3 regions of the Shewanella polaris genome follow, and region 2 is predicted to be linked to each of the others. Evidence: predicted binding sites of a transcription regulator. Region 2 holds the regulator's gene; each other region holds the start of a gene.

The links. The regulator MetJ, encoded in region 2, represses methionine synthesis genes. The targets are predictions, from matches to a motif close to TAGACGTCTAGACGTCTA.
Region 1: metH (methionine synthase) is a predicted target of MetJ. The motif match lies at 1,167-1,184, and genes of this name have one in related genera.
Region 3: serA (phosphoglycerate dehydrogenase) is a predicted target of MetJ. The motif match lies at 1,216-1,233, and genes of this name have one in related genera.

What each region holds. Positions count from the first base shown of each region.
Region 1 is NZ_CP041036.1:3,614,698-3,616,983, reverse strand. Features, by position in the region: gene metH (methionine synthase) at 1-941, opposite strand, end outside; gene FH971_RS15680 (histidine phosphatase family protein) at 1,344-2,042, shown strand; cobalamin riboswitch at 2,163-2,286, shown strand.
Region 2 is NZ_CP041036.1:4,098,719-4,101,004, forward strand. Features, by position in the region: gene metB (cystathionine gamma-synthase) at 1-424, opposite strand, end outside; gene metJ (met regulon transcriptional regulator MetJ) at 632-946, shown strand; gene FH971_RS17895 (sulfite exporter TauE/SafE family protein) at 1,022-1,762, shown strand; gene FH971_RS17900 (c-type cytochrome) at 2,142-2,286, shown strand, end outside.
Region 3 is NZ_CP041036.1:633,549-635,834, reverse strand. Features, by position in the region: gene FH971_RS02730 (helix-turn-helix transcriptional regulator) at 1-72, opposite strand, end outside; gene FH971_RS02725 (DUF2238 domain-containing protein) at 547-1,167, opposite strand; gene serA (phosphoglycerate dehydrogenase) at 1,355-2,286, shown strand, end outside.

The DNA of each region.
Region 1 (2,286 bases), 480 kb from region 2:
CCACCGACAATATTAAGCATGCCTTCTTGCGCCCATTGATTAATGACTTCGGCCATTTCTTCTGGGGTTTCATCATAGCCACCAAATTCATTAGGTAAGCCAGCATTTGGGTGGGCAGAGACATAACATTCGGCAATACGTGACAATTCTTCAACGTACGGACGCAACTCTTTTGGTCCAAGGGCGCAGTTAAGGCCAATCGATAACGGCTTGATGTGGCGTAAAGAGTTATAAAAGGCTTCGGTTGTTTGGCCGGTTAGTGTGCGGCCTGATGCGTCGGTAATAGTGCCAGAGATCATTACTGGTAAGCGATCGCCAAGTTGATCGAATACTTTTTCAATCGCGAACAGGGCGGCTTTGGCGTTTAAGGTATCAAAAATGGTTTCAACCATAATGATATCGGCGCCGCCTTCAATTAAGGCGCTGGTTGATTCGACATAAGCTTCAACTAATTGGTCGAAACTGACATTACGAAACCCAGGGTCGTTAACGTCTGGACTGATAGAACAGGTACGGTTGGTTGGACCTAATACACCGGCAACATAACGTGGCGAACCAGTTTGCGCAGCTACTTCATCTGCTGCTTGGCGGGCGACTTGGGCTCCAGCAAGGTTAATTTCAGCGGCCAGTGACTGCATGTCGTAGTCGGCCATGGCAATGGTGGTGGCATTAAAGGTGTTGGTTTCAATAATGTCGGCACCGTTTAACAGGTACTGAGTATGAATATCTTTAATGATTTGCGGTTGGCTGAGTACTAATAAGTCATTGTTGCCTTTAACATCGCAATGCCAATCTTTAAAACGCTCGCCACGATAATCTTCTTCTTCCAACTTATAGTCTTGGATCATGGTGCCCATAGCGCCATCTAAAATCACAATACGCTGCGCTAACAATGCATTAAGTTGTTTAAGTGTTTGACTGTAAGAAGTCGATTTCGCCATAACAGTTACCTTTTTATCACTATGTTGCTTGATACCTTGATTGAGATAAGCATACCCTTATTTTTACAATAGTAGGGCGATAACATCATTGTTGTGTACAAGTGCGGTGTACAAGTGTTGTATACAACTATCACTATCAGTCTTAGATAGAATAGTCGCGTACAATTGTTGCTTACAATGATTATCTTCTAAATGCTTACCTTTTAAGATAGTATTTTGGACATATAAACGTATAGACGTCCATAGTACGCGAAATTTTACTGCCAGAGCAAGACTGAATTAAGCTCAATTTGGCTTAAAAGGTAAGTTAACATCAGAATGATGACCCCAAGTGATCTCAAATTTGCCATTTGTTAGCAACGCAAAATCACTGTTTGATACCCTGAGTTGAGGTTTATGCAAATGAAACAAGCCAAGATAGTGTTTTTACGTCACGGTGAGTGTGAAGGTGGTGAAATCGCTCGTGGTCAAATTGATGTGCCATTAACGGCGCAAGGCCACGAACAAATGCGCCAAGCCTTTGCTCGTGTCACGCACCCAATAAGCCATATTTTTAGTTCGCCTTTAGTGCGCTGTAAAACCTTTGCCGCAAGCTTATCGCAACAATTAACCGTGCCGCTAAAGCTGGTGCCAGCTTTGCAAGAGATAAACTTTGGCGTATGGGATGGCCAAGCATTTGATAAAATTTATCATAAAAGCCCAAGCCAATTTGATGCCTATTGGCGGGATCCATGGAATGTTGAAAACACCCCCGAAAAGGGCGAAAGTGTGGTCGATTTTGCAGAGCGGGTACAACAAGGACTAATTGAGGTTGCAGCCTGTTTACAGCCAGTGTTGAATAAGACAGATGAAGCTGACGAATCAATTCCACAAGCATTGGTGGTGACCCATGGTGGCGTAATTAGATGCATTATGGGATATGTGCTTAATGCCGGCCAATGTAGCGGATTATTCGCTAACCTAGCGATCCCCTATGCTGCTATTATGGTGCTCGATGTTTATTGGCCTGACGATGTTGATATTATTGACCGTTCTCAGCCAACGGCAATGGAGAGTAAGCCTGCTAAAGTGAGTTTTAGATTACATTGGCCTAATGCTTAATCGTGATTGCTTTAGTGCCATTGCTTAGTCGTTGCAGTATCATAATGATGATCATTCTTTCAAAATCATAGCGTTAAGTTAAGAGTGTTAAGTTAAGGGTTTTTAAGATCATAGTTTCAAAATAATAGTGCTTTTCAAGGTATTGGGAATTGGGATAAGCCCAAACTGTACCCGCAACTGTAGATGTACCAATGATATATTTTGGGTGCATAAGTCAGATACCAGCTTTGAATCGCCTCAATAT
Region 2 (2,286 bases):
ACACCATTTTAGGTTTCTGGGCAATGGCTTTACTCAATGCTTGGCTATCTGTTTGATCAACAACTAACAACTTAAATTGGCCTTTTTTCGCCAAATTAGTAAATAAACGATAACTGCCACCATAACAATCGTGCGGTACAACCAATAAATCATCAGGGCCAAGTAAGCTGGTGACTAAAGTAATCGCCGCCATACCAGTACAGGTCACCACACCAGTAGCACCTTGTTCAAGTTTGGCGAGCGCCTCCCCTAAAATACACCGAGTAGGATTACCTGAACGACTATAATCAAACTCACGAGGATTATTATGACCATCGAATGAATAATTAGTCGATAAATAAATAGGCGGTACAATTGCACCATGTTGTGTGTCTGTTTCAATACCTTGGCGAACGGCCAATGTGGCGCTTTTATGTTTTGTCATAATTGATTCCTAAAATGTCACAAACACACAAGTAGATGTCTAGACGTCCAAATTTACCGAAAAGTTCTGCATCCGTCAACAAAATAGACGCGTAGACGTCTAAACATCAAGAAATCTATTTGCATCGAGGTTAAATAGTCGCAATAATTTGACTAGAGCTTGTAACGGTTTAAAATCCGCACCGTATTTATCGTTAAGGGTAAGTTAATGACTGAATGGAATGGCGAATATATTAGCCCATATGCCGAACATGGCAAAAAAAATGAACAAGTAAAAAAGATTACAGTTTCGATACCGCTAAAAGTATTAAAAATACTAACAGATGAACGCACTAGACGTCAGATCAATAATCTGCGTCATGCAACTAACAGTGAACTGCTATGTGAAGCATTTTTGCATGCATATACAGGTCAACCATTACCTTATGACGGTGATTTATCAAAAGATGAACCGGACAGCATTCCAAGTGAAGCTAAAAAGATAATGGATGATATGGGCATCGAATGGGAAGAGCTGGAATAATCCACAGGTTAGTGACAACGTCATCGACTTGGAAACTACCCTAATACGAAGTAGTCTTGTTTTAAAAGAGAACATATGATGTCGTTTATCGATCCTACAACCTTGATACTGGCATCAATTATCGTTTTTTTAGGCGCGTTAACCCAGAGCTTAATTGGTTTTGGGTTAGCCGTTGTTGCTAGTCCCCTGCTGTATATTGTTAACCCTCAACTAGTGCCAGTACCAATTATTGCAATGGGATTTGCCATTTCTGCAATGACCTTATTTAGAGAACGCAACCACCTGCAATTTAATGGTTTACAATATGCTTTGCTCGGGCGGATCCCCGGCGGATTTTTAGGCGCTGGGTTATTACTGTTTGCACCACAAGCCATATTAGGTTTAGTGATTGCCGCTATTGTATTTATTGCTGTGATATTAAGTGTTTATCGCATTACAGCCCCCATCAATCGCATCAGTTTATTTATCGCGGGGGTATTTTCGGGCATATTTGGCAACATCGCCGCCATTGGTGGTCCACCTATGGCGATTTTACTTGCAGGCCAAGATCCTAGTAAATTTAGAGCTGCACTGTCTGCATTCTTCGTACTCAGTTCACTGATTGCTTTAGCTATTCTAGCCATAGTCGGCTTGGTTGAGATGAAACATTTGTGGTTGTCGCTAATGTTATTCCCTTCCGTTGTTACCGGTTACTTGGTCTCTGGATTGTTAATTAACCATGTCGATAAAAATAAAACCCGCATTGTGACCTTAATATTATGTAGTATCAGTGCGACTTTGTTAGTGGTTAAATCGACCAGCGCACTAATCAACTAATCAACTAATCAACCTAGTAACTCATAATGAGCTAACTATTCTCTCATTATGAGTAATTAAACCTTACCCAAAAAAATTTTCCCCTAAAGGCTTCCACCAAAATAATACACTAAATTATTTTTCCCTATCCATAATTGTTGTTCCAAATCCACTGCGAAATTTTTTATCTCTATAGCAAATTGAATATTGTCACGAAAGAGATCCACATCACATAAGTCCATTAGATTTGATTCAATTAACTTTTTTTCAATTAGATTTTTCTCATGAACATGATCTACTTCAAATTAACACTACTCACTTTTAGGTAACATTATTCACAGCAAAGAAATAAACATAAATTGCAAACGCACCACTAATAAGAAGCCCTATAGAGGATAAAATGATGAACACATACGTTAAAGTTGGTATCGCACTCGCTATTGCATTATCACTAGGTAGCCAAGCAATGGCAGCCGAAGGTGGTAACCCTAAAAAAGGCAAACATCTTTACAAAAAAGAATGTAAAGCTTGCCACAGCGCCGATA
Region 3 (2,286 bases), 1.2 Mb from region 2:
AGCCAAAATAGCTAAATGGCAAGGTGCAGCGATTTGGTGTACGAACACCAATTCATCAATATTTGAACTCATCACTCTTCTCCCTGAAAAGTACTTTCTTGCCCAACATACCTTGAGCACATCCTAAAGTTACCTACTACGTACGCAAAAACTTGTTTCTAGCTTTAAAGCATTAGCTAATGCAGATAATGTACTTTTTGTTATTATATTTAGAGCGCTTTATTTGGATATTTATGATGCTCTTAATATCGTGAAGTCAATATCTGCATAAATGAACATGGCGATAAATCACTTCTCAATAACAGTTTTTATTATAAAAACTATTTTATACTGCAAGCATAGTAAAAATTTGCTAGTTGTTATGACTATTTTATCAGTCTAAAGTATTAATAGTAAATTTGACTGACGTTAAATAGACTTTATCACTAGCTTAAGACTGATAAGCTCATACTCTCTACTCGCTCAAACAATTATCTATAAAAACAACAATTCTATACAAACAACAAAATAGCCGAACTTGTGATAACACAAGTTCAACCATTAACATTAAACGGAACTTTGTTTAATCAGCATTTTGGCCGCTATTTGCTTATTATGTAATGATGAGAGCAATAAAACCCCGCAAATCCCACCAATCAATGCTAAAAACATATCAGATTGAGTATCCCAAACATACCCTTGTGTGCCCAAAAACGCCTCAGCATTTTCGCCAGTAGCAATGGCTACCCACCATTCAACTAATTCATAAAAAGCAGAGAATGCCAACACAAAACATACCGATAAAAACTGACACCAAGCACCGATTTGTATTACTTGCTTACGGATAAAAATTTCTCGAGCCAATATAACAGGTACAAAACCTTGGGCAAAATGCCCTAATTTATCGTAATTATTTCTATCACTGCCCATCACTTGTGCCAGCCAATCAAACAATGGCACTTCCGCATAGGTGTACCGAGCGCCCACAAATAGCACACAGCAATGCACTAAAATAAGTACATAGGCTAAGGTGGTCAGAGGAAAGCTTTTACGACTAAAAAACAATATTGGTAAGGCGATTAATGCGGGAATAGCTTCCAACCACCAAGTAAACATATCCTTTGGATTACTGACCGACCATATCAACACAAATAGATAAACCACGCACCATAACATCTTGTTATTCAATATAAATCCCTCATTTGTGATATTGTTCTAAATTTAGAATATTAACTTTAGCCATCTAGCCCTCCACAAGCGCTTAAAAAAGTGCTACTTTGATAATGCTTCGCAAGTCCGCATTTATATCATAACTATTGGCTAATGCATTAGTATTAGCATAAGTATCATTTAATGATAAGAGGGTACCCATATCATGGCGAAACACTCGCTTGACAAGGATAAGATCAAAATCCTGCTGTTGGAAGGCGTCCACCAAACTGCGGTTGATGTACTAGAACGAGCAGGTTATACCAACATTGAATATCATAAAGCCTCTTTAGGTGAAGATGCTTTACTTGCATCAATTAAAGATGCTCACTTTGTTGGATTACGTTCCCGTTCTCAAATTACTGCAGAAGTACTACATCATGCAGAAAAGCTGGTTGCCATCGGCTGTTTTTGTATCGGTACCAACCAAGTCGATTTAGCTACTGCTGAAAAATTGGGTATTCCGGTATTCAACGCGCCCTTCTCTAATACTCGAAGTGTTGCTGAATTGGTTATTGGTGAAATCATTATGCTAATGCGTGGCATTCCACAGCGTAATGCTATCTCGCATCGTGGCGGTTGGTTAAAAAGCGCAAATGGCAGTGTTGAAGTGCGTGGTAAAACATTAGGTGTGATCGGTTATGGTCATATTGGCACTCAGCTGGGTATTTTGGCTGAAACCTTAGGCATGAGAGTGATTTTCTTTGATATTGAAGACAAATTACCGTTAGGTAATGCTTCTCAAATTCATTCTATGGACGAGTTATTGTCTCAAGCAGATGTCGTCAGTCTGCATGTGCCGGAAACGCCGCAAACTAAAGATATGTTTGCTAAGGCTCAATTTGCTCAGATGCGTCAAGGCAGTTTTTTTATCAATGCCTCTCGCGGTACCGTAGTCGATATTGAAGACTTAGCTCAAGCGCTAAAATCTGAACATCTTGCAGGTGCAGCGATTGATGTGTTCCCCGTTGAACCTAAATCGAATGATGATGAATTTATTACACCATTACGTGGTTTAGACAATGTGTTGCTCACACCACATATTGGTGGCAGTACAGCTGAAGCCCAACAAAATATCGGGATTGAAGTTGCAGGCAA